4 regions of the Streptomyces sp. NPDC015139 genome follow, and region 1 is predicted to be linked to each of the others. Evidence: riboswitches for the same ligand, from Rfam matches in the RefSeq annotation. Region 1 holds a riboswitch; each other region holds the start of a gene.
The links. A riboswitch is a leader RNA that binds a small molecule or an ion and turns the genes downstream of it on or off. The one in region 1 is predicted to bind cobalamin.
Positions count from the first base shown of each region.

Region 1 (7,125 bases):
GGTCACGGCCGGTTCTTCTTCCGGCCGCTGAGCAGGAAGCCGATGCCGACGCCCGCCACGAGGCCGACGCCGACGATCCACCACACGCCGGTGTTCGAGTCGTCGTCGGACGCCTCGGCCTTCTTCCCGGCGGCCTTCTCCGCCTGCGGGGCCGGGCCCTGGGCGTTGAGGGAGCGGACCAGGCTGGTGCCGCCGAAGTCGTCCGGCTGCGCGCCCACCGCGTGCGCGGCGAGGATCAGCTGCGCGTACGCGGCCGGGCCGCTCTGCGCCGCCCACTGGGTGGCGTTCTTCTCCAGCCAGGCGTACACCTTCTTCGCCCGGTCGGTGCGGCCGTCCGCGGCGAGCGCGACGACCGTGTCCGCGGTGTTGCCGAAGTCGGGCTGGTCCTTGGCGCCGGGCAGGGTCGACTTCAGGTGACCGGTCTTGGCGACGGCCGATGCCAGGTAGGCGCCCGCGTTGTCCGCGAGCTGGGCCGGGGTGAGGTGGGCGGCCTTGACGCACGTGTCCTTCGCGGGCGCCTTGCCGGCCTCCGCGGCGAAGCCCTTGCCGAGCGAGCCCAGCAGGCCGGCCGCCGTCGCGTCCGCGTTGGCGAGCAGCTTGCCCTTCTTGTCCGGCTGGTAGGCGAGGGCGCCACCGCCGTCCTGGTCGCAGGGGACGGCCTGCGCGGCCAGCAGGTCGTACGGGGTCCTGCTCCTGTTGTGCAGCTTCGCGACGTCCTGGCCGTCCGCGGCGAACGCGCCGATGACGACGCTGGTGGAGTTGGTGTCGCTCGGGCCGCCCGGCGTGTACCCCCAGCCGCCGTCCTTGTTCTGCACGGTGCTCAGCCAGACCAGGGCTTTGCGGACCTCGCGCTCGTGTCCGCCGACGGCGTCCAGGGCCTGCACGGCGGCCGCCGTGCTGTTGGTGTCCACCTGCGTCTTGTCGTCGCAGGCCTTGCCGGGCGCGGCACGGAAGGCGGCGAAGGAGCCGTTCGCGCACTGCTGCCCGGTGAGCCAGTCCACGGCCTTCGGGGCCGGCCGGTAGCCGAGGGTGCGCTGGGCGAGCAGCGTCAGCGACTGCCGCCACACGCCGTCGTACGTCGGGTCCGCCTTGCCGTACAGGCCGTCCGGGACCGCCACCTTCGGGGACGGGGACGCGTCGGCGGCCGTGGCGGGCGCGGCGGCGGCCAGCACGCCTATGGCGGCGAGAGCCGCGGCGCTGCGGCGAACGTTCATGGTCGGCGACTGCCTCTCCTGCGGGGAGCCTGCAGCGCACGGGAACACCCGGGCGGCTCGGCCCCGTAAACCTCGACGGTGCCGTGCGCGGCGGGCCGCCGACGCACGTGAGCCGGTCAACGTCCCGCCCGGGGCGGTCCGGCTCACCGCCCGCCGGGCGGCTCACGGTTGCGGGTCAGCGCCGGAATTGCACCGGCTTCCCCCCGTACGGGTGTGATGACGACTCCGCCACTTTACCGGCAGCCCCGCACGGCCCGAGGGGTGGCCGTGGGCACACCGGCCCGGTGACCGGCGTCACGCTCTCGACGGGCTCGGGCCGTACGGCCGGCGCGCACGGGATCGACGACGTGTGGGTGCCGCGCCGGGGACCGCGAGGGCCGGCTCGGGCGTCGAGGCCCGGTCCGTCGCCGCATACGGCCGGCCGAGGCGATCGGGTGTGGTGCACCCCGGATGCCGCTCCCCCGTGACCGGCACCCGGGGCGGTCGTGTCTCGCTCTCCGTGCCGAGATCCTCACCCACCGCTCGCGCGACTGTCAACGATTGCTGCCCACTTCCGTAGGAAGCGCTGTCACCTCTGGTCGGTCACCGACCGACCCGGTAGCCTCGCGTCAGCCCGACACCGAACGGACGACAGCCCAGGGAGAACTCGGTGAGTGACGCGTACGCCGACCTGGCCGATGTCCTGCGCCGGCTGGGCGAGTTGACCGGCCGGCCGGGCCGGCTGCCGGAGGCCCTCGACGTGGCCGATCTGTCCCGCCGCACCGGTGTTCCCGTCGCCGTCGTCGCCGAACTCCTCGACGGCGGCCGGGCTCCCGAGACCATGCTGGCCCAACGGGTGCGCCAGCGCCTCGACTTCATCCGCGAGAACCGGCGTCGGCCCGACGGAAAGCGGTACTCCCTGGGCGAGCTGGCCGCCATCGCCGGCACCAGCCGGCAGTGGCTGAGCGAGTGGCGCAAGAGCGGGATGCCGAGCCTCGCCCACACCGACCGGCTGCGGCGTTTCTTCGGCCTGCCCGCCGGGTTCTTCACCGCCGACGAACCGGAAGCGCTGCACGAGGCGTTGCAACCCGTGCTGCAGAACCTGGAGGCCGAGGCCGACCCGCTGCTGCGGCTGCGCCAGAACGGACTGGTCCGGCTCGCCGCCCGCGCCCCGCAGATGAACGCCCACCAGCTCGCCACCCTCGCCGACCTGGCCGAGATGATCATCTCCGCGGAGCGGGTGGAGGACGCCGGGCGTACCTGACCCCGCGTCCAGGACGGGGGCGGGACGGCCCCGCCACGGCGCACGTCGCTCACACGGCCACGTACGCCACCGGCTCGCTCCCGGCGAGCGGTTCGGCCCGCCCCTGCTTCACCAGGCGGCGCAGATGGGACTCGGCCTCGGAGACGGCGATGTTCCGGGAGCCGTAGGGGATGTCGGCCCAGGGGCGGTTCCACTCCATGCGCTCCGCGAGCTGCCAGGGTGTGAGGGGCTCGCGCAGCAGCGCGAGCAGCCCGGCCAGCCGCTGCTCGTGGTGGTCGAGCAACTGCCGTACCCGGGCGGGCGCGTCGGTGAACGCGTACTGGTGGGCGGGGAGCACCTCGGCCGGGGCGAGCCGGCCCACCCGCTCCAGGGAGTCGAGGTAGTCGCCGAGCGGATCGGTCACCGTGGCGTCGTCGGGGTCCTCGTACAGACCGATGTGCGGGGTGATCTCCGGCAGCAGGTGGTCGCCGCTGAACAGGCGCCCGCGACCCGCGAGTCGCGCGGGATGGCCCTCCTCCAGATGCAGGCAGACGTGGCCGGGGGTGTGTCCCGGGGTCCAGACGGCGCGCAGCCGGCGGCCGGGCAGGTCGAGGAGTTCGCCGGGCACGACGTCCCGGTCCGGCAGGGCGGGGGAGAGACCGGGCAGGGTACGGCGGCCCCGGGCGGCCCGCAACGGGGCGATGTGCTCCTCGGGCGCTCCGGCCGCCGCGAGCTTGTCCGCCATGTACGCGTACCAGCGCTCGGGCCGGGTCTCCCGGGCTCGCCGGACGATCGCCGCGTCGGCCTCGTGCATCGCCACCCAGGCGCCGGACGCCTCGCGCACCCGTGCGGACAGCCCGTGGTGGTCGGGGTGGTGATGGGTGACGACCACGCCGTACACCTCGGACACCGCCGTGCCGCAGGCCGCCAGGCCCGCCACGAGCACGTCCCAGGACGCCGGATCGTCCCAGCCGGTGTCGACCAGCACCGGTCCCCGGCCGGTGTCCACGACGTACACCAGCGTGTGGCCGAGGGGGTTGTCCGGGATGGGCACCTGAAGGGACCGCACGCCCCCGCCGTGATCGAACGTCTTCGTCATCAGGTTCCTCCGCCCCGCCGCCCGCAGCCTTTCGATCCTGTTCACTATAACCAGAACTGACGCAACGTCAGTTGGGGGTGACAGAGGGGACGTGCGGGCGGGCACCCCGACTTGCGTCATGCTTTCGGCCTACTAGAGTGGAAACATCCCATATGAGCGTATCTGGGGAGAGCTCATGCAGCGAAGGACGATCAAGAGGGCCGCGGCCCTCAGCTCCGCTCTGGTGGCGACCGGTGTCGCCCTCATGCCGTTGAGCGTGCAGCCGGCGTTCGCGTCACCAGCCCCGACGCAGGTGAGTTCCGCGGCGGTTGCTCCCGAGCAGAGCCACTACCAGCAGGGCTTCCGGCAGGGCTTCCGCGACGGCTTCTCCGACGCGCGCTCCGACTGCGACCGCGACGGCTACAGCTCCGGCTACTCGTCCGGCCACGACTCCTCGTGGGCGCACGGTTACGTCGACGGCTACAACCGGGGCTACAGCTCGGCCTACAACCGGTACTGCGACTGAGTCCGCTTCACCGCGCGACGGTCGGGGCCGCACCGGCGGGTGATCCGCCGGTGCGGCCCCGACCGGTGTCGGCCATTGCCCGCTGTAACTAGAACTGGTATCAGTTCTGAAACGGCGTCAGATACGCGCGGTGCGGTGGGAGGCAGTCGGCCATGACCGAGCTCGTGGAACACGGACAGCTGTTCATCGGCGGGGAGTTGACCGACCCCCTCGGCACGGACGTCATCGAGGTGGTCTCCCCGCACAGCGAGGAGGTCATCGGCCGGGTGCCGCACGCCTCACGGGCGGACGTCGACCGGGCGGTGGCCGTCGCGCGCCGCGCCTTCGACGAGGGGCCCTGGCCACGGTCCACGCTCGAGGAGCGGATCGAGGTCGTCACCCGCATCAAGGACGGCATCGCCGCGCGGCACGAGGAGATCGCCCGCGTGATCTCCTCCGAGAACGGCTCCCCGTACTCCTGGAGCGTCCTCGCCCAGGCGCTCGGCGCGATGATGGTGTGGGACTCGGCGATCCGGGTCGCGCGGGACTTCACGTACGAGGAGCGCCGCGCCGGCGTCCTCGGCCCGCTCCTCGTCCGCCGCGAACCCGTCGGCGTGGTCGCGGCCGTCGTCCCGTGGAACGTCCCGCAGTTCGTCGCCGCGGCCAAGCTCGCCCCGGCGCTGCTGACCGGCTGCACCGTCGTCCTCAAACCGTCCCCGGAGTCCCCGCTGGACGCCTACCTCCTCGGTGAGATCGCGCGCGACGCCGGGCTGCCGGAGGGAGTGCTGTCCATCCTCCCCGCCGACCGGGAGGTCGGCGAGTACCTGGTCGGCCACCCCGGCGTCGACAAGGTCTCCTTCACCGGCTCGGTCGCCGCCGGCCGGCGCGTGATGGAGGTCGCCGCCCGCAACCTCACCCGGGTCACGCTGGAACTCGGCGGCAAGTCGGCGGCGGTCGTGCTCCCGGACGCGGACCTGGGGACGGCGGTGGCGGGCATCGTCCCGGCGGCCTTCATGAACAACGGCCAGGCCTGTGTGGCCCAGACCCGCATCCTGGTGCCGCGCGCCCGGTACGCCGAGTTCGCCGACGCCTTCGCGCAGGCGGCGAGCGCCCTGACGGTCGGCGACCCGCTGGACCCGGCCACCCAGGTCGGCCCCCTGGTCGCCCGGCGCCAGCAGCAGCGCAGCCTCGACTACATCCGCATCGGCCAGGAGGAGGGCGCCAAGATCCTCACCGGCGGCGGCCGGCCGGCGGCCCCGGACCGGGGCTGGTACGTCGAGCCGACCCTCTTCGGCGACGTGGACAACTCCATGCGGATCGCCCGCGAGGAGATCTTCGGCCCGGTGATCTGCCTGCTCCCGTACGGCGACGAGGCCGAGGCCCTGAAGATCGCCGACGACTCCGACTACGGTCTGTCCGGCAGCGTGTGGACGGCCGACGTCGAACACGGCATCGAGGTGGCCCGCCGTGTGCGCACCGGCACGTTCTCCGTCAACACCTTCAGCCTGGACATGCTCGGCCCGTTCGGCGGCTACAAGAACTCGGGCCTCGGGCGGGAGTTCGGCCCGGAGGGGTACGGCGAGTACCTGGAGCACAAGATGATCCACCTGCCGGCGGGGGCGTGAGGATGGGCGACCGCTGGCACGTCGAGGTCGACCGCTCCGTCTGCATCGGCTCGGCCCAGTGCCTCCACCACGCCCCGACCGCCTTCCGCCTCGACACGGCCCGCCAGTCCCACCCGGTGGACCCGGCCACCGACGCGAACGAGGCGATCCTGGCGGCCGCGGAGAGCTGCCCGGTGGAGGCGATCACCCTGACCCTCCTGGACACGGGGGAGACGGTGTTCCCACCGGAGGAGTAACGGGGCGGGGGTCCGGCGGCCGGGGGTGTGCCCTAGCGCGAAGCCCCCGGCTCCGTCAGGTCGATCAGGCGGCAGACCGTTTCGATGTCTATCTTGACCTGGGCGATGGAGGCGCGGCCCGAGAGCCAGGTGGTGAGGGCCGAGTGCCAGGTGTGCTCGATGACCCGGACGGCGGAGAGCTGCTGCGGCGTCGGGTCCGCCAGGCCCATCGCGTCCAGGATGATCGCCGTCGTCTGCCGGGAGACCTGGTCCACCTCGGGGGAGACGCTGCGGTCGGCGAAGGTCAGGGCCCGGACCATCGCGTCCGCCAGGTGCGGCTCGCGCTGGAGGGCGCGGAAGGCGCGCATCAGCGTCTCCGCCACCCGCTCGGCCGCCGTGTCCCCCGCCGGCGGCTTCTTCCGCAGCGTGCCGTGCATGTGCTCCAACTGGTCCTGCATGGTGGCGACCAGCAGGTGCACCTTCGACGGGAAATAGCGGTACAGCGTGCCGAGCGCCACCTGCGAGGACTCGGCCACCTCACGCATCTGCACCGCGTCGAAACCGCCCCGGCTGGCCAGGTGGGCGCTCGCGCGCAGGATCCTGCGGCGGCGGGCCTCCTGCCGCTCGGTGAGCGGCGGCGACGGCGGCCGCGACGTACTGGCTTCCGCAGGCATGGGTCCCGTTCCGTGACAGTCGGTGAGGGTGTCGGTGGGGCATGTGATCACCCGGCGCGGAGGGGGCCGATGTCGTGGCGTGAATCACCTGATCCACTGCTCACAGCGCCCCTACCTGCCGGTAGATTCAGAGCCTCTTGAACGATCAAGTCTGAAACTTGTTCTAGATTAGCGTCCCGTCGTAGTCTCGCGGGACCGTGCATGCAGAAGGGGGCACCGAGTGACCGCCGAGGCCCGGGAAGCGGGTGCCCAGGAGGACTCCGCAGCCGACGGCAAGCGACCGCTCCACATCGCACTCCTCACCTATAAAGGGAACCCGTTCTGCGGCGGCCAGGGTGTCTACGTACGGCACCTCTCGCGTGAGCTCGCCCGCCTCGGCCATCGCGTCGAGGTCATCGGCTCGCAGCCGTACCCCGTCCTCGACGAGGGCTACCCCGCGCTCACCCTGACCGAGCTGCCCAGCCTCGACCTGTACCGCCAGCCCGACCCCTTCCGCACCCCCGGGCGCGACGAGTACCGGGACTGGATCGACGCCCTCGAAGTGGCGACGATGTGGACCGGCGGCTTCCCCGAGCCCCTGACCTTCTCGCTG
Region 1 covers NZ_JBIBUW010000003.1:69,470-76,594, reverse strand. Annotated here, with positions in the region: gene ACF08B_RS09145 (SCO2322 family protein) at 1-6, opposite strand, end outside; gene ACF08B_RS09140 (prenyltransferase/squalene oxidase repeat-containing protein) at 3-1,214, opposite strand; cobalamin riboswitch at 1,329-1,457, opposite strand; gene ACF08B_RS09135 (transcriptional regulator) at 1,864-2,457, shown strand; gene ACF08B_RS09130 (MBL fold metallo-hydrolase) at 2,507-3,535, opposite strand; gene ACF08B_RS09125 (hypothetical protein) at 3,711-4,040, shown strand; gene ACF08B_RS09120 (aldehyde dehydrogenase) at 4,193-5,644, shown strand; gene ACF08B_RS09115 (ferredoxin) at 5,647-5,880, shown strand; gene ACF08B_RS09110 (TetR family transcriptional regulator) at 5,913-6,533, opposite strand; gene ACF08B_RS09105 (glycosyltransferase family 4 protein) at 6,754-7,125, shown strand, end outside.

Region 2 (7,125 bases), on a different contig from region 1:
GCACCCGCACCGGCAGCAGTCCGAGCCCGGGGACGTCCCCGGCGCGCGACTCGACCTCGTCCTCGATGTGCTCGCCGAGGATCTGGAAGCCACCGCAGATGCCGAGGACCGGACGCCCCTCGGCGGCCCTCCTGGCGAGCGCCCGCGCGAGCCCGCGCTCCCGCAGCCACTGGAGCGCCCGTACGGTCCCGCGCGTGCCCGGGACCACCACGAGGTCGGCGTCCGCCAGCTCCTCCGGGCGGTCCACGAACCGCACCACGACACCCGGTTCGGCGGCGAGCGCGTCCACGTCGGTGAAGTTGGACATCAGCGGGATCGCGCACACGGCGACCCGCAGCACGTCCTCGCCGACCGGGGGAGCGACGGTGGACTCCCGGACCGTGCCGCGCAGCGAGACGCGCAGCCCGTCCTCCTCGTCGATGCCGAGGCCGTGCCGGAACGGCAGGACGCCGTAGGTCCGCCGCCCGGTGAGGCCGTGCAGCATGTCCAACCCCGGCTCCAGCAGGCTGACGTCGCCCCGGAACTTGTTCACCAGGAACCCGGCGACCAACTGCTGGTCCTCGGGGGAGAGCAGGGCGACGGTGCCGAAGAAGGAGGCGAAGACGCCCCCGCGGTCGATGTCCCCCACCACCAGCACGGGCAGCCGGGCGCCCCGTGCGACGCCCATGTTGACGATGTCGGTCCGGCGCAGGTTGATCTCGGCCGGGCTGCCCGCCCCCTCACAGATCACCGCGTCATACGTGCCCCGCAACTCGGCCAGGCAGTCCAGCACCGTGCCCAGCAGCCGCTGCTGGCGCCCGCCGTGGTAGCCGCGCGCGCTCATCTCGCCCACCGGCTTGCCCAGCAGCACCACCTGGCTGCTCTGCTCGCCGCCCGGCTTCAGCAGCACCGGGTTCATCTGCGCGGTCGGCTCGATCCGGCACGCCTGCGCCTGCATGGCCTGTGCCCGCCCGATCTCCGCACCCTCACGGGTCACGAAGGAGTTGAGGGACATGTTCTGCGCCTTGAACGGCGCGACCTTCACCCCCTGGCGCACCAGCCACCGGCAGATCCCGGCCGTCACGACGCTCTTGCCGGCGTCGGAGGTGGTGCCGGCGACGAGGAGACCCCCGTTCACTTCCCACGTCCCTTCACGAGTCGGCGCGCGGCGACGGTGACGCCGAGCGCGAGCAGGCCGACGCGGCGGGAGAGCCGTACGGCCCGGTCGATGTCGGTGGCCCGGACGGCGCGCCCGGACCGGCCGTTGAGCACCGGGCGGTGCTCGACCCGCCCGCCGTAGGAGAGCGTCCCGCCCAGGCGCACTCCGAGGGCGCCCGCGAACGAGGCCTCCACGGGCCCGGCGTTGGGGCTCGGATGCCGGTGCGCGTCGGCCTTCCAGGCGCGCAGGGCACCGCGCGGATCGGGGCCGGCCGCGGCGGCGAGTACGGCGGTCAGCCGGGCCCCCGGCCAGCCGGCGAGGTCGTCCAGGCGGGCGGAGGCCCAGCCGTAGCGCCGGTACCGGGGCGACTTGTGACCCACCATCGCGTCCAGGGTGTTGACCGCCCGGAAGCCGAGCAGTCCCGGCACTCCGGCGACGGCTCCCCACACCAGGGCGCCCACCACGGCGTCGGACGTGTTCTCGGCGACCGACTCGACCACGGCCCGGGCGATCCCGTCGGCGTCCAGGGCCTGCGGGTCCCGGCCGCACAGATGGGGCAGCCGTGCGCGGGCCGCGTCGACGTCCCCGGTCTCCAGGGCATGCCCGATGACGCGGGCCTCCCGGGCGAGCGAAGTCCCGCCGACGACCGACCAGGTGGCGGCGGCGGTCAGCGCGGCGGAGGCGACGAAGGAGGGGCGTACGGCGTGCGCGGCCAGCGCGCCCAGGGCCACGGCGCCACCGGCGCACACGGTGGTGTGCAGCGTTCCCCAGCCGCGGTGGTCGTGCCACAACGCGCTCTCCACGGCCCCGGCCGCCCGTCCGAACGCGGCGACGGGATGCCCGCGGCGGGGATCGCCGAGGAGCAGGTCACCGAGAAGGCCGGCGGCGGCGCCGTACGCGTAGGAGCGATCGGCACCCATCGGCTCAGCCGGCCGTGGGCACAGGGGCAGGCCTGGTACTGGTCCTCGATCGGCAGCCGAGCATGGCGATACGTGTCCTCACTCAGGGTGTCCGCGCCCTGGTTCGACTGATCCGGCGGTGAGAGTTCCTGGCTCCCGGGGGTTCTTCCCCGGTCACAGTGGCGGGACCGCGCCGGATTCGCACCGGCTTCCTCTCTTGCCGCCGTACATGGCCTGGGCAGTCCACCACGCGCCCGGAAGGGCCGTCAACTTGCCTTTGACCTGCGTGGGGAGAGTGTGCCGATCCCCACATCGTGGGGCGGGCGAGCATGCCGAAGGCTCCCCTCCCGGGTGGGGAGGGGAGCCTCTGCGGTGCTCGTTCGCGTCCGCCGTGCGGCGGACGCCGGGTCAGGCCTTGGCGACGATGAGGTACATGCCGTACGCCACCGCGGCCGCGCAGGCGGCGAAGCAGACGTACGCGCCGGTGACGGCGAGGGCGGCGGAGTCGCCCTGGGCCGCGGCCTGTTCGCGCCGGGCCAGACCCTTGATGCCGAGGGTGAACAGGGCCACCAGGCCCACCGTGACCACGAGGCTGACGCCGAAGACGGAGCCGAGGGCCGCCCAGTCGATCTTCATGGGGATGCTTCCTTCAGTAACCGGGGTGCCGGGGTCAGACGGTGGCGGCCGGCGGGGTGGCCGGGGCGGTGTCGGCGACCCGGACCGGGCCGGTGGACTGGTGCGGGAAGGCGACGGCCGGGTCCTCGGCGACCGTGCCCGCCGGGGGCGGGATCACGGCGGCGATGGCGGTGGTCACCACGCCGGCCGGCTCCTCGGTCTCGGAGACGACGTTGGTGTGGTCGACGACCTCGCGGCGGGAGAGCTTCCAGATCGCGGCGCTGGCGGAGACCAGGAAGACCGCGACGACGGCGGTGCCCCAGTCACCCAGGTCCGTGACGGACTCGGCGCCCGCGCCGACCAGCGCGGCGGCCGGCAGGGTCAGCGCCCAGGCGACGAACATACGGGTCGCGGTGGACCAGCGGACCACACCGCCCTTGCGGCCGAGCCCCGCACCCATCACCGAGCCGGAGACGACGTGGGTGGTGGAGAGGGAGAAGCCGAGGTGGGAGGAGGCCAGGATGGCGGTCGCGGCGCTGGTCTGGGCGGCGAAGCCCTGGCGCGGCTCCAGGTCGGTCAGGCCCTTGCCCATGGTGCGGATGATGCGCCAGCCGCCGATGTAGGTGCCGAGCGCGATGGCCAGACCCGCGGAGAGGATGACCCAGGTGGGAGGGTTGGAGCCGGGGGAGATGGCACCGCCCGCGATCAGCGCGAGGGTGATGATGCCCATCGTCTTCTGGGCGTCGTTGGTGCCGTGGGCGAGGGAGACCAGGCCGGCGGAGGCGATCTGGCCGGCGCGGTAGCCCTTGCGCGTGGCCTCGGCCTCGGCCTTGCCGCCGATGCCGTACGAGAAGCGGGTGGCCAGCATGGCCGCGAGGCCCGCCACGATCGGCGCGGCGACCGCGGGCAGCAGCACCTTGGTCACCAGGACCTCGCCGTGCACCGCGCCGAAGCCGGCCGAGGCGACGGTGGCGCCGATCAGGCCGCCCATCAGGGCGTGTGAGGAACTGGACGGCAGGCCCACCAGCCAGGTCAGCAGATTCCAGAGGATCGCGCCGACCAGGGCGGCGAAGATGACCTCGGGACGGATGCCGGTCTCGTCGACGAGACCCTTGGAGATCGTGTTCGCGACCTCCACGGAGAGGAATGCGCCCACAAGGTTGAGGGCGGCGGACATGGTCACCGCGATCTTGGGCTTCAGAGCGCCTGTCGAGATGGTGGTGGCCATCGCGTTCGCGGTGTCGTGGAAACCGTTCGTGAAATCGAACGCGAGAGCGGTGACAACCACTATCGCGAGGATCAGCGAGAAGCTTTCCATTTACCCAGGCAATCGTTCGAGGTCATTGGCTGGTCGACCGTAGGCAACCTGGGTGAACGGAAGATGAACTGGGTCGGGCGCCATGGTGACTGTAACGAGTGTTCGGGGTTCCGCTTGTCCCCGTCCGACCGCGTCGGCTCAGGCGCCCCTTGGGTCTCAGCCCCGGGCGAAGCTCCGCAGCCGGCTCGCCGGGCCGTGGAAGAGATTCTGGTCACCCGGCAGCCCGCCCTTGATCCCGTACTGCCAGAACGTCCAGCGCCGCCAGCCGCCGGGCAGCTTCCCCGGGCGCGAGCCGCCGTGCCGGGCGATCCACAGGGCGTGGGAGGAGAAGGCGCGGCTGTTCCCGGTGCAGAGCCGCCACCACTGGGTCGTCGTGTAGATCACCGGGCGGCGGCCGGTCTCCCGCCGGATCTCGTCGCTGAACGACCGGATCCAGCGGACCATCCGCCGCTCGCCCAGCCCGTAGCACTTGTCCGTGCCCCCGTACGGGTTGTACTCGATGTCCAGCGCGGGCGGCAGCGTCCAGCCGTCCGCCCGCCAGTCGCCGCCGTGCCGCACGAAGTAGGCCGCCTGCCGGGCGCCGGAGGACCGGTCCGGCCGCGCGAAGTGGTAGGCGCCCCGGATCAGGCCGGCCTCGCGGGCGCCGTCGTACTGCCGGGAGAAATAGGGGTTGCGGTAGTCCGTGGACTCCGTCGCCTTCACGTAGACGAACCGCGCCCCCTCCGCGCGGGCCTCCGGCCAGTCGACGTGCTTCTGATGGGACGACACGTCATGCCCGTGCGACACCCGAACCGCCGCTGCCCGGGGGGCGCGGGCCCGGGGCGCGGTCGCCCTGGGTGCGGAGGCCCGGGCGCCGGCCGCGAGGGGGGCGGCGGCCTGGGGCTCGGCCGCGAGGGGGGCGGCGGCCTGGGGCTCGGCCGCGAAGGGTCCGGCCGCTTCCGGTTCGGCCGCCCGCGGGGCCGTCGCCGAGGCCGGGGCGGTGGCCGTGAGGGCGAGGGCCGCCGTCGCCGCCGCGAGGACACCGGCGCGGTGGCGGAGGGGGATGCGGTCACAGGCCATGCGTCGTCTCCCCGGAAGTGGCGGGCGGAGGATCACCGGGCGGGCAAGGGGGATCATTGAAGTCCCGCCGCCCGCCGGACCCACGTCCATCCCGGCGATCCGCGACGACTTCCGCCCGTTCGGAGGTACGGCCCCCGCCGTCGCCCGGACGGCCCCCTCACCCGCCGTGAACCCGGCTGGCAGGATCACCGCATGGCTGAAGAGCGACAGAGCACGGCGGGGGAAGCGGCGGTCGGCGACAAGGGGGAGTCCCCGCACGGTGGCCCGGAGCGACGGGCGGAGGACCCGGCGCGCGTCTGGGAGGCGCTGGTCGCCACCGCACGGCGCACCGTCGCCGACGGGCTTGTCGTCGGCACCTCCGGCAACGTCTCCGCACGAGTCGGCGACCTCGTCCTGGTCACCCCCACGGGCGTCCCCTACGACCGGCTCACCCCGGACGACATCACCGGGGTCGACCTCACCGGACGCCAGGTCCTCGGCACCCTCGTACCGACCAGCGAGCTGCCCCTGCACCTCGCCGTCTACCGCACCACCGGTGCCCGCGCGGTCGTCCACACCCACGCCGTGCACGCGACCGCCGTCTCCACGCTCGTCCCCGAGCTGCCGGCCGTCCACTACATGGCCGGCGCCCTCGGCGGAACCGTCCGGGTCGCCCCCTACGCGACGTACGGCACCGAGGAACTCGCCGAGAACATGCTCCGCGCCCTCGCCGGCCGCTCCGGCTGCCTGCTCCGCAACCACGGCACCGTCACCTACGGCGACACCCTCGACCAGGCCTACGACCGCACCGCCCAGCTGGAATGGATGTGCCGCCTGTGGCTGACGGCGTCCTCCGTGCCGGGTCTGACGCCGTCCCTGCTGACGGAGGCACAACTTGCCGAAGCCGGGGCACGCTTGAAGGGGTACGGCCAACGGAGGTGACCCCTTGCTGCCCAGCCCCCTGCTCCGCCCGCTGCGGGCCCCGCTCGCCCTGATCCGCCGCACGGTGACGAACCCGCCGGCGCCGCCGGCGCGCTCGGCGCGTGCCGCCCTTCCACTGGCCGGTGGCCGGAACCGCCCCGACACTGGACACGTGGGCCCAGCCAAAGCGACCGCCACCGCACTCACCGCCGTCCTCGCCGCCGGCGCGGCATCCGTCGCCGCCGGCCGCCTGGCCAGCGACGCCGCCCTGAAGGCGCCCGCCGGCCGACCCCTCCCCACCGAGCCCCGGCTCACCGTGCACGGCACGGCACCCGGCCGGATCGCGCTCACCCGCGACCTGGCCTCGCTGCGCCCCGGCACCTACGGTCTCGCGGGCGACGGCTCCCACGCGGTCCTGGGCCCCGTCCTGGAGACGGCCCCGCACACCGCCGACGCCGTCGTACGCCGCCTGGAACGGGTCACGCACGGCACCTTCGCCGCCGGCGACCCGGTGTGGCTCACCCCGAACCTGTACGTCGGCGATCCGGCGGCCGCCCTCGGCCTCGACCACGCCGACATCGACGTGCCCGGCGAACTCGGCGCCCTGCCCGCCTGGTTCCTGCCCGGCGGCCGGGACACCTGGGTGATCGCCGTGCACGGTCTAGGCACCACCCGCGAGCAGGCCATGAACGTCATGCGCTTCCTGCACGGCCGCCGCCTGCCGGTCCTCGCGCTCGCCTACCGCGGCGACCTCGGCGCCCCGCGCCCGCCGGACGGGCTGAACCACCTCGGCGAGACCGAGTGGCGGGACGTGGACGCGGCGATCCGCTACGCCGTCCGCTACGGCGCCCGCCGGGTCGTGCTCCTCGGCTGGTCCACCGGCGCCACCATGGCCCTGCGCGCCGCCGAGCACTCCGCGGTGCGCGAGCGCATCGCCGGGCTGATCCTCGACTCGCCGGTGCTCAGCTGGGAGGCCACGCTGCGCGCCCTCGCCCGGGCCCGCCGCACCCCGCAGCCGCTGCTGCCGCTCGCGGTGCGGGCCGCCCAGGGCCGGGCCGGGCTGCACGCCGACCGGGTCGCCGAGATCGTCGACCCCGCCCGGCTCGCCGTGCCCACCCTGATCGTCCACGGTCCGGGGGACCGGGTCGCCCCCTGGGAGTTCTCCCGGCGGCTCGCGCACAGCCGCGCCGACCTGG
Region 2 covers NZ_JBIBUW010000005.1:504,507-511,631, forward strand. Annotated here, with positions in the region: gene ACF08B_RS17225 (cobyric acid synthase) at 1-1,117, opposite strand, end outside; gene ACF08B_RS17230 (cobalamin biosynthesis protein) at 1,114-2,058, opposite strand; cobalamin riboswitch at 2,160-2,301, opposite strand; gene ACF08B_RS17235 (hypothetical protein) at 2,446-2,673, opposite strand; gene ACF08B_RS17240 (anion permease) at 2,708-3,970, opposite strand; gene ACF08B_RS17245 (lysozyme) at 4,127-5,029, opposite strand; gene ACF08B_RS17250 (class II aldolase/adducin family protein) at 5,222-5,950, shown strand; gene ACF08B_RS17255 (alpha/beta hydrolase) at 6,102-7,125, shown strand, end outside.
Region 2: it holds a riboswitch for cobalamin, as region 1 does, so the genes downstream of both, ACF08B_RS17230 (cobalamin biosynthesis protein) here and ACF08B_RS09140 (prenyltransferase/squalene oxidase repeat-containing protein) in region 1, are expected to answer to the same signal.

Region 3 (7,125 bases), on a different contig from region 1:
GTGGGTGTCCATGGTGAACTCGGCGTGGCCGGTCACCACGTCGTGGCCCGCGGGCGCGCCGACGCTCGTGCCGACGGCCCTGCCCGGTGCCGCCGTCTCCACGGCGCCGACGCCCCGCACGGCGTCCTCGATCGCCCGGTATCCGGTGCAGCGGCAGAGGTTGCCCTTCAACGCTCGTGGCAGATCCGCCTTCTGCTCCTCGGTGAGGGTCGCCGACGTCATGATCATCCCCGCGGTGCAGAAACCGCACTGGAAGCCGGGGGCCTCTTCGAACTGCCGCTGCATCGGATGCGGGGCGCCGGGCCGGCCGAGGCCCTCGATGGTGGTCACCTCGCGGCCGTCGGCACGGAACGCCGGGGTGATGCAGCTGTGTACGGGCGCGCCGTCCAGCCACACCGTGCAGGCGCCGCAGTCGCCCGCGTCGCAGCCCTTCTTGACGCCGAGGTGGCCGAGTTCGCGCAGAAAGGTGCGCAGGCACTGGCCGGGGGCCGGCTCCCGGTCGAACCCCCTGCCGTTCACGACGTAGCTCATGCCAGGTCTCCAGCCGTGAGTTCGCGGCGGATCTCTTCGGCGAAATACCGTGTCAGGTGCCGACGGTGGTCGGGGGTCCCGTTGGGATCGGCGAACCAGAGGCCGGCGGGCACGGCGTCGATGCTCTGCCGCAGGGTTCGGGCGTCGGGCAGGGAGTCGAAGGCGAAGCGGACCGGTCGCGTGGTCCCGGCGGTGACGGTGAGCAGCAGGTCGTTCGCTCCGGGCCGTTGTGTGCCGACGAGGAACACCGTGGAACGGCCGAGCCGGGTCAGCGTGAAGCGGCGGTGCGCGGTGCGTTTGCGCAGCGCCTGCTCCGGAACGGTGACGCGCCGGAGGATCTCCCCGGGGCCGAGGACGTTCCGGTGGTCGCCCGTGACGAAGTCGAGGGCGTCGACGAAGCGCACGGAACCGTCGGGCGCCCACAGTTCGTACCGCGCCTCCAGGGCGACCGTCAGCGTGATCATCGGGCCGGCGGGCAGGGACATGCAGATGTTTCCGCCGACGGTCGCCGCGTTCCAGACCTTGAACGAGGACAGGAACGCCTCACAGCTCTTGCGGAAGAGGATCCCCGCGGTCCAGCGCTCGGGCCACGGGTGGGCGTACAGGTCGCGGATCGTGCAGGTGGCACCGATCTCCAGGCCCTCGTCCGTGCGGGCGAGGGGTTCCCAGGGCAAGGACGTCAGGTCGATCAGCCGTCGCAGGCCGGGCTGCTCCGTGGAATAGAGCCATGTCCCGCCGGCGAGCCAGGCGTCGCCCTCGCGCCAGTCCGTGCCCGGCCGCTCGGACGGTCGCCGGATCACTTCGGTGATGGTGTTGAGGTCCATGGAAGCCGACCTACGGGTGAACGGAATGCGGAGCCGCCGACCGGCCCCCTGGCACTGTGGACTTTCCTGCTGGTCGAGCAGGTGCCGACCGCCTTCCCGCACCGTGCGGGGCGGCTCGGCCGCGTGGATCCCGCGGCTCGATTTTATCGCAGTACACGGGTCCGGGCTCGGGCAGAGGCGATCGAGAGTGGCCGGACAACTCCGTGGAGTCACCGTCGTGGAGAGGGGCCCGACTTCGCGCTCGGTGCGACGACGGCCGCCCCGGGTCGGGGAACCCTGGGGCGGCCGGTCTCGGGCTGCCGGGCGGCGCGCTCGGGGCGCGTCCGGTGGTCAGTGCTGTGGTCAGGCCTTGTGCTGCATCGAGCTCCGGGCCGGGTTGGCCTGTTCGGCGGCCTTGGGGTCCTTCTCGTCCGCCTTGGCCCGTACGCCGTCGGCGATGCGCTTGCCGATGGTCTCGTCGATGTTCGACCAGTAGGTGAAGGCACGTTCCAGGACGGGTTCGCTGACGCCGTTCAGGAGGTGCCCCACGACGTTGTCGACCAGGCGGTCACGGGCCGCGTCGTCCAGGACCTCGCGCACCAGGGTGCCGGGCTGCCCCCAGTCGTCGTCCTCCGGGTGGGAGACGTAGGCCGCGCGGGTGATCTCGCCGTCGGCGGTCCAACTGGGCGGGGAGCCGAAGCGCTCGGTGTCCGCCGCGGGTCCGCCCTTGGAGTTCGGGGCGTACACCGGATCGGTCGTGTTCCGGTACGCCATCGCCCCGTCCTTGGAGTACGTGTGGACGTCGACGACGGGGGCGTTCACCGGCAGCTGCTGGTAGTTGGCCCCGATGCGGTACCGGTGCGCGTCCGCGTACGAGAACAGCCGGGCCAGCAGCATGCGGTCCGGGCTCGGCCCGATACCGGGGACGAGGTTGTTCGGCTGGAAGGCCGCCTGCTCGATCTGGGCGTGGTTGTCGGTGGGGTTGCGGTCCAGGGTCATGCGCCCGACCTGGATGAGCGGATAGTCGCCGTGCGGCCACACCTTGGTGAGGTCGAACGGGTTGAACCGGTAGGACGCGGCCTCCTCGTACGGCATGACCTGCACGTACAGGGTCCAGCTGGGGAAGTCGCCGTCCCGGATGTGCTCGAAGAGGTCACGGGTGTGGTAGTCCGTGTCGGCGGCGGCCATCTGGTCGGCCTCGTCCTGGGTGAAGCACTCGATGCCCTGGTCGGTCTTGAAGTGGTACTTCACCCAGAACCGCTCGCCGGCCGCGTTGATCCACATGTAGGTGTGCGAGGTGTAGCCGCTCATGTGGCGCCAGGTCCGCGGCACGCCCCGGTCCCCCATCAGCCAGGTGACCTGGTGCGCGGACTCCGGGGAGAGGGTCCAGAAGTCCCACTGCATGTCGTGGTCGCGCAGGTTGTTGTCGGCGCGGCGCTTCTGGGACCGGATGAAGTGCTGGAACTTCATCGGATCCTTGACGAAGAACACCGGCGTGTTGTTGCCGACCATGTCGTAGTTGCCCTCGCTGGTGTAGAACTTCACCGCGAAGCCGCGCGGGTCGCGCCAGGTGTCCGGGCTGCCGCGCTCACCCGCGACGGTCGAGAAGCGGGCGACCAGGTCGGTGCGCGTGCCGGGCTGGAAGACCGCCGCCCTGGTGTAGGCGCTGACGTCGTGGGTCACCTCGAAATGGCCGAAGGCGCCGCTTCCCTTGGCGTGCGGCTGGCGCTCGGGAATCCTCTCCCGGTTGAACTGCGCCATCTGCTCGATCAGATACGCGTCCTGGAGCAGGATCGGTCCTCCGGGGCCGACGGTGAGCGAGTGTTCGTCGCTCTCCACCGGTGCGCCCGAGTCGGAGGTGGTGGCGGGGCGGATCTCCGTCATGAGGCTGCCTTTCGTCGTGCGCCGACGGCGGCGCAGCGGCTCCTGGGCGCCGGTCTCCCGCCAGCGGGGCGGCACTCGCCTCCCTGCGCTGTCCTGCCCGCGCACGCGCGGGGGGCCCGGCCGGCACCTGGCTTCCCACATCGCGTGACCCACGGGGAGCGGGCTAAACACCCTCGTCGCGATGTACCGCGGGTCGCGGGACGGGGTGCCTGCCTCCTCGGGGCGGGTGTTAGGTTCGCGGCGGGACCGCCGGGTCGCTCCCGGTACCCGGCCCCGGCGCTCGAATCCGGGACGGCAGCAGGAGGAACAGGCACGTGACCAGCCGCGTCACCCTCGTCTCGCCCGCGACGAGCCCGTCGATGCGGCGGGCCCGCTTCGACGACGGCGACTCGCTCGACGAGGCCGGGGCGGCCCGCGCCCGCGCCGCCGCCGGGCACCTGCGCGCCCCCGGCCGGGTGCTGACCTCACCGAGCGTGCGCTGCCGGGAGACGGCCGAGGCGCTGGGCCTCGTCGGTGCGCGGGACTCGGCGCCGGCCGGTCTGGACGCGGGCCGCTGGCGAGGCCGCACCCTGGAGGAGGTGGGGGCCACCGAACCGGAGGCCGTGGGCCGCTGGCTCACCGACGCCGGATCCGCGCCCCACGGCGGCGAGTCGGTGCGGGAGCTGTGCGAACGGGTCGGGCGGTGGCTGGACGCCGTACAGGGCACGGACGGCCGCACCCTCGCCGTGGTCGAGCCGGAGGTCGTACGGGCCGCGGTCGTGCACGTCCTCGGGCTGCCCGCGGCCGCCTTCTGGCGGCTGGACGTGCCGCCGTTGACGGCGACGGAACTGAGCGGCCGGGCCGGACGGTGGAATCTGCGGCTCGGTCAGCCGCCGGCCGGACCGGACGCGGCCGCCGCCTGCTGAGCCGGGGCGGTCGCCGTGGCTCAGGAGGCTGCCTCCCCGGCGCCGGCGCGGCAGCGTCGCCGCCGCGCGGCGCGAACACCCGTTCCGAACGGGCGTCCGGTGTCCCGGGACCGTCAGTGCGGGGCGGGAACCGTCCGTCCGGAAGATGCCTTGGCCGGCCGGGGGTTCAGCTGCCGCTCGGCCAACTCGCCGAAGAGCAGACCGAATCCGACCCACAGGACGGTCTGGATGGCCAGGGTGGAGAGCCGGAACCGCCACAACAGGCGGGCCGGGAAGTGCGCGGGCAGCTCGTTGACGGCGGGCAGGAAGGCGTAGGCGAGCCCGATGACGACGACGAAGGCGGCCACCGCGACGACGGTCGCCCACCAGTTGCCCAGACGGGGCGCGAGACGCTTGCCGAGGATGGTGGCGCCCACCGCGAGGAGCACGCTGAGGGCCATCATCAGGAAGAACAGGGTGGTCCGCTTGCCGATGGTCTCGGGCTGACCGACGGACGGCGGGTTGGCCGGGTACTTCAGGAACGGCACGACGTACACGGCGACCAGCGCGCAGCCGGACAGCAGCAGCGCGGTCGCCCGCGCGCTGAAGCGGCCGACACGGCCGAGCGCGAAGGAGTACGCGAGCGCGGCGATGCCGCCGAAGGCGACCCCGTAGACGAGGACGCCCGTGGCGAGGCCGGCGGTGGACTGCAGGGAGCGGGAGACGACTTCCATCTCGTGCTCGTGGGAGTGGGCGTCCTCGAAGGCGATCGCCTGGTCGACGCTCGGCTCACCGAGGAGGTAGGCCACGACGAGGGCGAGCACGCCGGCCACGAGGCCGGCGAGCATGCCCCGCACGAGGAGGTTTCTTACCGTTGCGGAGTTCATGGTGCGCGGCGTCCCTCGCGTCAGTGGCAGGGGAAGCCGAGCAGGTGGCGGGCGTCGTGCACCCACTCGTGGACGTCGGTGCCGTTGAACACGGACGTGGCGCCCTGCTCGGCGCCGACGAAGTAGAGCAGGACGAGCATCAGGACGCCGAAGAAGACCGCCCAGGGGGCTATCGCCTTCAGCGGCAGCGTGGCGGGAACGGCGGGGGTGTCGGCAGTCGGCTGGGCGACGGTCTGCGCCATGGCAGGGCCTCCTCTGGGAGTTCGCGTCCCATCTCGGTGGTGCACAGGACGACGGCCACGGGTCTGACTCGGCGGACCACCCCGAGGGGTGTCCCGCATACAGTGGCGCGACCGTGCCGGATTCCCACCGGCTTCCGTCTCGCCGTCGTCGATATCGGACAGACCGTACCGCGAGACGCGTGCGCGGCCAAGACCGCGTCCACCGCAGTGATCTTCCTCTCGTGACGGCACGTCAGATTCGGGACGCCAGGGGGTAGCCGTGAGACGGCTGAGGGACTACTCCGGGAGCACCAGACGGGCCGTCTCCCCCGGCCGTACTCCCACCGCCAGGTCCCGCAGGCGGAGGTCGATGGGGCCACGGCCGGAGGCCGGTACGGCGATCTCCAGCAGGCCGCTGCGCAGGCGCAGGTGGACGCCCCAGTGGCCGTGGTAGCGGATGGCGAAGCCGTAGGAGGAGAGTTCGGGCAGCGGGACGGGGTCCAGGCGCAGGGCGCCGCCCCGGGTCTCCAGGCCGGTCAGCCCGCGCTGGACGAGGTCGAGCGTGCCGGCCATCGCGCCGAGGTGGATGCCCTCCCCGGTGGTGCCGCCCTGGAGGTCGGCGATGTCGCCGCGCAGCGCCTCCTGGACGAAGGCCCAGGCGTCGGTCCGGCGGGCCCGGGCCAGGATCCAGCCGAGGACCAGGCCGCTGAGGGTGGAACCGTGACTGGTGCGGTGCAGGTAGTGGTCGACGGTCGCGGTCCAGGTCCGCTCGTCCAGCGGGTAGCCCAACCGGTCGAACAGGGAGTTCAGTTCGGGCGGGGCGAAGAGGTAGCCGAGCATCAGCACGTCGGCCTGCTTGGACGCCTTGTACCGGTTGACGGTGTCCCCCTCGGCCTCCAGGATCCGGTCCAGGCGGCGGATGTCGCCGTACCGTTTCCGGTAGCCGTCCCAGTCCAGCTCGGCGAGGCCGGCGTACCCCTCGAACTGGCTGATCACCCCGTCGTGGAAGGGGACGTGCAGGGTGCGGGAGACCTCCTCCCAGCGGGCGGGCTCGTCCTCGGCCAGTCCGACGGCCTCGGTGAGTTCGCGGCGGCGCGGCTCGGGCAGGGCGCTCAGCAGCTCCAGCGCGCGGGTGAGCACCCAGGCGGCGGTGACGTTGGTGTACGCGTTGTCGTCCAGGCCCGGCCGGCTCGCACCGGGGTAGGCCTCGTGGTACTCGTCGGGACCGACCACGCCACGGATGCGGTACCGGCCGAGGTGGGGGTCGTAGCCGGCGGAGTCCGCCCAGAAGCGGGCGATCTGGAGCAGCATCTCGGCGCCCTCGCCGTGCAGGAAGTCGAGGTCGCCGGTCGCCTCCCAGTACTGCCACACGTTGTACGCGACCGCCGAGCCCACGTGGTGCTGGAGCCGGGAGTGGTCGGGCAGCCAGCGCCCGGAGCGCGGGTTGAGGTGGAGCTGCTGGGTCTCCTCGCGGCCGTCGCTGCCGCTCTGCCAGGGGTACCGCGCGCCGCGCCGGCCGAGTTCGTGGGCGGCGTGGCAGGCGGCGTCCAGCCGGCGGTGGCGGTAGCGGAGCAGGGCGCGGGAGACCTCGGGCAGGTGCAGGTTGAGGTAGGGCAGGACGAAGAGTTCGTCCCAGAAGACGTGCCCGCGGTAGGCCTCGCCGTGCAGTCCGCGCGCGGGGACGCCGACGTCGAGGTCGGCGGTGTGCGGGGAGAGGGTCTGCAGCAGGTGGAACAGGTGCAGGCGCAGGATGCTGCCCGCCTCGCCGGGCACCTCCAGCGCCGTGCGCCGCCACAGCTGGTCCCAGGCCGCCGCGTGTGTCTCCAGCAGTTCGTCGAAGCCGGGCGCGTCCCGGACCCGGTCGACCGCGGCGCGCAGCGGGTCGCCGATGGCGGGGTCGCGGGAGGTGTGCAGC
Region 3 covers NZ_JBIBUW010000001.1:411,121-418,245, reverse strand. Annotated here, with positions in the region: gene ACF08B_RS01915 (molybdopterin-dependent oxidoreductase) at 1-531, opposite strand, end outside; gene ACF08B_RS01910 (FAD binding domain-containing protein) at 528-1,355, opposite strand; gene ACF08B_RS01905 (catalase) at 1,698-3,218, opposite strand; gene ACF08B_RS01900 (histidine phosphatase family protein) at 3,533-4,123, shown strand; gene ACF08B_RS01895 (CbtA family protein) at 4,237-4,989, opposite strand; gene ACF08B_RS01890 (CbtB-domain containing protein) at 5,010-5,231, opposite strand; cobalamin riboswitch at 5,268-5,413, opposite strand; gene ACF08B_RS01885 (glycoside hydrolase family 65 protein) at 5,508-7,125, opposite strand, start outside.
Region 3: it holds a riboswitch for cobalamin, as region 1 does, so the genes downstream of both, ACF08B_RS01890 (CbtB-domain containing protein) here and ACF08B_RS09140 (prenyltransferase/squalene oxidase repeat-containing protein) in region 1, are expected to answer to the same signal.

Region 4 (7,125 bases), on a different contig from region 1:
GGCTGCTCTCGGCGTCCAGGGGGAGGGAGATCACCGAATAGGGGAAGGGGATGCGGCTGGCGAGCTTCAGATCGGGGTAGTACGGCGCGGCGAACCCGGCCATGGTCATCTGCCCGGTGCGGAACGCCGCGGCGGTGGCGTAGGGAGCGTTGAGGTCCACGCGTTCCGGCATGGTGTAGATCGCGGGCTGGGCCCCGGCGACGATCGCGGTCCGCAGGGTCTGTTTGTCCTTGTCGAGCAGGTAGGCCAGGCCCGTGTTCGCGCCCAGGTGCTCGACGACCTCCCGCAAGGTGGTCGCGAGGGCGGAGTCCCGGTGCAGAGTGGTGTGGGGGTCCGTGGGTTCGTTCATGGCCGTGTCCCGCGTCGGACGCCCGTCCGGAGGGCGCGTGAGGCTGAAGCTGGCTGCGTGGCTGGGTGTGGTGAGCTGTTCTCCATGCTCCCCCCGGCATGCGGCGGGCGCATCCGCCTGGCGCTCGGGAGGCCGTACGCCCGCGTCCGCGAGCTCCTCTCGTGAAGAGCGCCGTGGCCGGGCGGTGACGCGGGCGGGCCGATCACCAGCGGGTCCTGCGGCTCCTGCGGGGTCCAGCGGGCCCTGGGCGGGGCCGGCGGCGCGCGCACGCCCACCGTCCACCGGGCAGGACGTCCGGACCGACGCCGGGCCGGGTTGCCCCGGCGCCACCGGGCAGCGGCCGGGGGAGTGGGGGATGATCGGAAGACATCTGCGCGCCGGGGCTGCGGGCGGCCGTGACGGTCGGACCATACGGCGGCTCCGGCAGGGCGAGCCTCCGGCCGGAGCGGCGCCGAGGCGCGCGAGCAGGCCGGTTGCCGGATCGGCCGGTGCACGGACGGTGGCTGATCGACCTGGGCTGCGGCGGCACGGACTGCCGGCCGGGACACAACAGGCAAGACGCCCGCGCGCCGGGTTGCCTGGCGGCTCGGCTGCGGCGGGCCGCGGAGGCGGAAGGGGCAGACATGTCGGACGCCACACCGCAGACGGGAGGCCACTCCGAGCAGCAGCAGAGCCCGCCCGCCACCGGTGCCACGGAGCCGGGCGCCGCCGCGGGGTCCGACGGTGCCGTGGGGCGAAGCCCGGTCGAGCAGCCGGGTCCTGCGGCGACCGGGGCGGGTGATGCCGTGGGGCGCGGTGATGCAACGGAGCCGCGCGCCGCCGCGGGCCCCGGTGCCGTAGGGCCGGGTGCGGCCGAAGAGGTGCTGCCGACGGACCGGTCCGTACGGCTGGGCATCCTGCTGGCGCTGGTCGGCGGGGGACTGGACGCCTACACCTTCATCAGCCGTGGCGGGGTGTTCGCCAACGCGCAGTCCGGCAACGTGGTCCTGATGGGCGTGGCGGCCGCGCAGCGGCACTGGTGGGAGGCGCTGGGCCACCTCCCCGCGGTCGTCGCCTTCCTCGCCGGGGTCCTGGTCGCCGAAACGCTGCGGCGGCCGAGGGTGGCGGCGTTCCTGCGCCGGCCGGCCTGCGTGGCGATGGTGCTGGAGTGCGTGGTGCTGGCGGTGGTCGGACTCATCCCCGCGAGCGCGCCGGACGCCCTGGTCACGGTCCTGATCGCGTTCATGGCGTCGGTCCAGATGTCCACCTTCCGCACCCTGGTCGACACGGTCTACAACAGCACGATGACGACCGGGAACCTCCGCTCGGCCATGCAGAACGCCTACGAAGCGGTGGTCGGCCGGAGCGCGGACGCCCGGCGCCGGGCACGCCACTTCGCCGCCGTCGTGCTGGCCTTCCTCGCGGGGGCGTTCGGCGGGGGCTGGCTGACGTTCCAATGGGGTGTGCACGCGGTGTGGGCGGCCTGCGTGGTGCTGGCGGCCGGCCTGGCCCTGTTCGTGCACGACGAACGCATGGCACGCAGACTCCCCAAGCCCGGCAGCCCGGGCGCCTGAGGTACGGCCGAGCCGACGTGCGGGAAGTCCGTTCGGGCAAGGGCGTCGCACCCGGCCCGAAAAAACTTCCCGTGGCGATGTCGAGATCCCGTGACCCGCTCCGTCCTCGGGGTGAAGGCGGCCACAATGGGCCGCACGAGCTTCGAGGAGAAGGTCACCATGGCGAAGTATCTGCTGCTGAAGCACTACCGCGGCGCTCCGGCCCCTGCCGACTGCGTGCCGATGGACCAGTGGACGCAGGACGAGATCACGGCGCACGTGCAGTACATGCGCGACTTCGCGGCGCGGCTGGAGAAGACCGGGGAGTTCGTCGACGGCCAGGCGCTGGCCCCGGAGGGGACGTGGGTCCGGTACGACGGTGAGGGACGCCCGCCGGTCACCGACGGCCCGTTCGCGGAGACCAAGGACCTGATCGCCGGCTGGATGGTCATCGACGTCGACACCTACGAGCGGGCGGTCGAGCTGGCGGGCGAACTGTCGGCCGCGCCGGGCGCGGGCGGCGAGCCGATCCACGAGTGGCTGGAGCTGCGCCCGTTCCTCGCCGAGCCGCCGACCGTCACGGAGTGACCCCGGCCGTGGACGAGGTGCTGCTGCGAAGTCTGACGCCCGGCGTGCTCGCCGTCATGGTGGCGCGGGGCGCGGACTTCGCCGCGGCCGAGGACGCCGTACAGGACGCGTTGCTGGAAGCGGTGCGCGTGTGGCCGGCCGATCCGCCGCGGGATGCGAAGGGCTGGCTGGTGACCGTGGCATGGCGCCGTTACCTCGACGCGGTGCGGGCGGATGCCGCCCGCCGCCGGCGGGAGGACCGTGTCGACCAGGAGCCGTCGCCGGCGCCCTCGCCCGCGGTGGACGACACGCTCCAGCTGTACTTCCTGTGCGCACACCCCTCGCTGACGCCGTCGTCGGCGGTGGCACTGACGCTGCGCGCGGTGGGCGGGCTGACCACCCGGCAGATCGCCCGGGCGTACCTGGTGCCCGAGGCGACCATGGCCCAGCGCATCAGCCGGGCCAAGCGCACCGTCTCGGGCGTGCGGCTGGACCGGCCGGGCGACGTCGCCACCGTGCTGCGCGTGCTGTACCTGATCTTCAACGAGGGGTACGGCGGTGACGTCGACCTCGCCGCCGAGGCGATCCGGCTCACCCGGCAGCTCGCGGCCGGGATCGACCACCCCGAGGTGGCGGGGCTGCTCGCGCTGATGCTGCTGCATCATGCCCGGCGGCCCGCCCGGACCGGGCCGGACGGCAGCCTGGTGCCGCTCGCCGAGCAGGACCGCGGCCGCTGGGACACGAAGGCGATCGCCGAGGGCATCGCCCTCTTGCAGGCGGCTCTGTCGAGGGACCGTCTTGGCGAGTTCCAGGCCCAGGCGGCCGTCGCCGCCCTGCACGCGGACGCGCAGCGTGCGGAGGACACGGACTGGGTGCAGATCGTCGAGTGGTACGACGAGTTGGTACGCCTCACCGACAGCCCCGTCGTCCGGCTCAACCGCGCCGTCGCCGTCGGCGAGGCGGACGGCCCGCGTGCCGGGCTCGCCGCGCTGGCGGAACTGGACGCGTCGCTGCCCCGCCACTCGGCCGTGTCGGCGTACCTGCACGAGCGTGACGGGGATGTGGTGACGGCCGCACGCCTGTACGCCGAGGCGGCGCACAGGGCTCCCAACCTGGCCGAACGCGACCACCTGACGCGACAGGCCGCCCGGCTCAACGCCCGCGCCCGCGGCTGAGGGCTCCGGCCGACACCGGCCCGGATGCCGACACGGCGCGGCGCCGCGGTCGCTCCCCGGTGCGCGGCCGCGTTCGGTGCCCTACTCCTCGGACCGGTGGGGCCGTACGCGGACGTCGCCGGTGTCGGCGGACTTGCAGTGCTCCAGCAGCGCGGCCATCGGCCCGTCGACGAGGTGGTAGCGCACGATCCGGCCGTCCTTGCGGCCTTCGACCACTCCCGCGGCCCGCAGCAGCCGCAGTGCCTGGGAGACGGTGGTGTCGCGCATTCCGGTGGCCACGGCCAGGTCGGAGACGGCGATGGGACCGGCCTCGTGGACGGCGAGCAGCAGGGACAGCCGCCCGGGATCGGAGAGCAGGGAGAAGCGGTCGGCCCAGGTGCGCACCCGCTCGGGCTCGCCGACGGCGGCGATGGCGTCACAGACCCGGTCGCCGTCGATGGTGCGCTGCCCGGCACGGTCCGCGGGGACGAGATGCATGCCGTCATCATCGCAGCCCGGGGCGATCGCCTCCATACCTGAGCAGTTGTGCAATCTTGCAGCCGACGACCTCGGCCTTCTAGGGTGGACGGGCCGTGGTGTTCGGGAAGACCGGTGACAGCCCTCAGGGGCTCAGTCCGGAGCGGCCCTCGCCACTGTGATCGGGGAGTTCCCGCCCCACGTATGCCACTGGCCGCACGGCCGGGAAGGCAGGGGCGGGCGCGTCGACCCGTCAGCCAGGAGACCGGCCACGGCATCACGAAGCTGATCCACGAGGTGCTGGAGCGTGACCCGCATGACCGTGTCCCGAGGCGTGCCCGAAACCGACGCCGAACCGTCCTTCCGCTGGCGTCGCGAGGACACCGTCCGCACCGCGGGGCTCCTGGCCGTGATCGTGGCACTGCACGTGGTCGCCTTCGGGATCCTCTTCCTGCTGGTGATACCGCATCACTACGAGGTCGGCACGAAGGCGTTCGGGGTCGGGCTGGGCGTCACCGCCTACACGCTCGGCATGCGGCACGCCTTCGACGCCGACCACATCGCCGCGATCGACAACACCACCCGCAAGCTGATGGCCGACGGCAAGCGGCCCGTCTCCGTGGGCTTCTGGTTCGCCCTCGGGCACTCCAGCGTCGTGGTCGTGATGGCCGCCCTGGTCGCCGGCGGTGCGAAGCTCGCCGGCACCCTGATGAACGACGGCTCCCGTACCCACCAGGTCCTGGGCACCGTGGGCACCACGGTCTCGGGGTCCTTCCTGTACCTCATCGCCGCGCTCAACCTCGTGGCCCTGTTCGGCATCCTGCGGGTCTTCCGGGCCATGCGCGCTGGCCGGTACGACGAGGCCGAGCTGCAGGCGCACCTCGACTCGCGCGGGTTCATGAACCGCATCCTGGGACGGCTCACCAGGTCCATCCGCCGCCCGGGCCAGATGTTCCCCCTCGGCTTCCTCTTCGGGATCGGCTTCGACACCACGACCGAGGTCCTGCTCCTCGCGCTGGCCGGCAACGGCGCCGCCGCCGGGCTGCCCTGGTACGCGGTGCTGTGCCTGCCCCTGCTGTTCGCCGCCGGCATGAGCCTGTTCGACACCCTCGACGGCACCTTCATGAACTTCGCCTACCAGTGGGCGTTCTCGAACCCCGTCCGCAAGGTGTTCTACAACCTCACGATCACCGGCCTGTCCATCGCCGTCGCGTTCTTCGTCGGCACCATCGAACTGGTCGGCGTCCTGCACGACAAGCTCGGCCTGAGCGACGGCGTCACCGGCTGGATCGCGGGGCTGAACCTGGACAGCGTCGGCTACGTCATCGTCGGTCTGTTCGTGGTCGTCTGGGCGGTCGCCATCGCCTACTGGCGCCTGGCCAGGATCGAGGAACGCTGGAACACCCGCTCCGCCGACACCGGCTGACGTCGAGCACCGCACGGGTCCGCCATGTGGCCTACGCCATCGTCCCGTGCGGGAACTCCGCCACCGATCCGTCCGACTGCTGGAGCGGTACGGCTGCGACCTCTTGCGCCGTACGACGGTTCGAGCGACCAGGAAGGTCGAGCATGGCCGAGTCCCGACATCCCTCCCGCGGCGCGGCCGCGGTTCCCCGCACCTTGCTGCCCCCGCCCAGGCTCTGCGGCTTCCTGTTGCTGCTGGTGCTGGTCTTCTCGGCGGCGTACGCCGTGGGATCGGCCGCCGGGCCGGTGGCGCCGGGCATGCACGGCTCCGGAGGCGGCGGAGGCAGCGGAGGCGGCACGCATGACATGCCCGGCATGCACGGCGGCGGTCAGTGATGGGGGCCGAACCCCTGGCGCCGCTGGTGGTCACGGATCTGACGGTCGGCGGTATGACGTGTGCCGCGTGCGTCCGCCGGGTGGAGAAGAAGCTGGCCGGGCTCGACGGGGTCACGGCCACCGTCAACCTCGCCACCGGACGCGCCCGGGTCAGCCACCCGGCGGACATCCCCGCGGAGGACCTTGTCACGGCCGTCCAGCGGGCGGGGTACGAGGCCGCGCTGCCCGAGCCCGCCGTACCGGACAGGCGCGACGGGACCGACGGCGGCGAGAAGGCTGCCGAGGCCGCCGCGCTCCAGGAGCGCGAGCGGCTCGTGGTCACCGCGCTGCTCGCCGTTCCCGTGCTGGTCCTGTCGATGGTGCCCTCCCTGCAGTTCCGGAACTGGCAGTGGCTGTGCTTCGTGCTGGCGGCCCCGGTGGCGGTGTGGAGCGCCTGGCCGATCCACGCACGGGCGGTGCGCGGACTGCGTCACTCCGCGGCCACCATGGACACCCTCGTTTCGCTGGGCGTGGTGGCGTCCTTCTCCTGGTCGGCGTACGCGCTGTTCCTCGGGGGAGCGGGCGACCCGGGGATGCGGATGCCGTTCAGTCTGCTGCCGTCCGCGTCGGACGGCCCCGCGCACGTGTACCTGGAAGCCGCGGTCGGCGTACCGCTGTTCGTGCTCGCCGGGCGGTTCCTGGAGGCGCGGGCCGGGCGAGGTACCGGAGCCGCCCTGCGGTCGCTCGCGGAGCTGGCCGCCAAGGAGGTGTCCGTGCGCGACGGGCACCGCGAGCGTTCCGTGCCCATCGAACAGCTGCGGGTGGGGCAGGTCTTCGCCGTGCGCCCCGGTGAGCGGGTCGCCACCGACGGCCGTGTGGTGGAGGGCAGTTCCGCCCTGGATCTGTCCCTGGTCACCGGCGAGAGCGAGCCGGTCGAGGTGGGGCCCGGATCCGCCCTCGTCGGAGGAGCGGTCAACGCCGGTGGTCTGCTCCTGGTGCGAGCCACCGCCGTCGGGAGCGACACCCGACTGGCCCGGATCACCCGGCTGGTGACCGACGCCCAGGCGGGCAAGGCGCGGGCGCAGCGACTGGCCGACGCCGTGGCCGGGGTGTTCGTACCCGTCGTGCTGACCGTCGCCGTCACCGTGCTCGGGTTCTGGCTCGGCGCCGGAGCCGACCCTCAGGCGGCGATCACCGCGTGCGTGGCCGTGCTCGTCGTGGCCTGCCCCTGCGCGCTCGGCCTGGCCACGCCCACCGCCCTCATGGC
Region 4 covers NZ_JBIBUW010000012.1:89,212-96,336, forward strand. Annotated here, with positions in the region: gene ACF08B_RS29075 (SpoIIE family protein phosphatase) at 1-349, opposite strand, end outside; gene ACF08B_RS29080 (YoaK family protein) at 973-1,902, shown strand; gene ACF08B_RS29085 (YciI family protein) at 2,062-2,469, shown strand; gene ACF08B_RS29090 (RNA polymerase sigma factor) at 2,478-3,623, shown strand; gene ACF08B_RS29095 (ArsR/SmtB family transcription factor) at 3,705-4,100, opposite strand; cobalamin riboswitch at 4,180-4,368, shown strand; partial or broken gene ACF08B_RS29100 (HoxN/HupN/NixA family nickel/cobalt transporter) at 4,377-5,505, shown strand; gene ACF08B_RS29105 (hypothetical protein) at 5,649-5,879, shown strand; gene ACF08B_RS29110 (heavy metal translocating P-type ATPase) at 5,879-7,125, shown strand, end outside.
Region 4: it holds a riboswitch for cobalamin, as region 1 does, so the genes downstream of both, ACF08B_RS29100 (HoxN/HupN/NixA family nickel/cobalt transporter) here and ACF08B_RS09140 (prenyltransferase/squalene oxidase repeat-containing protein) in region 1, are expected to answer to the same signal.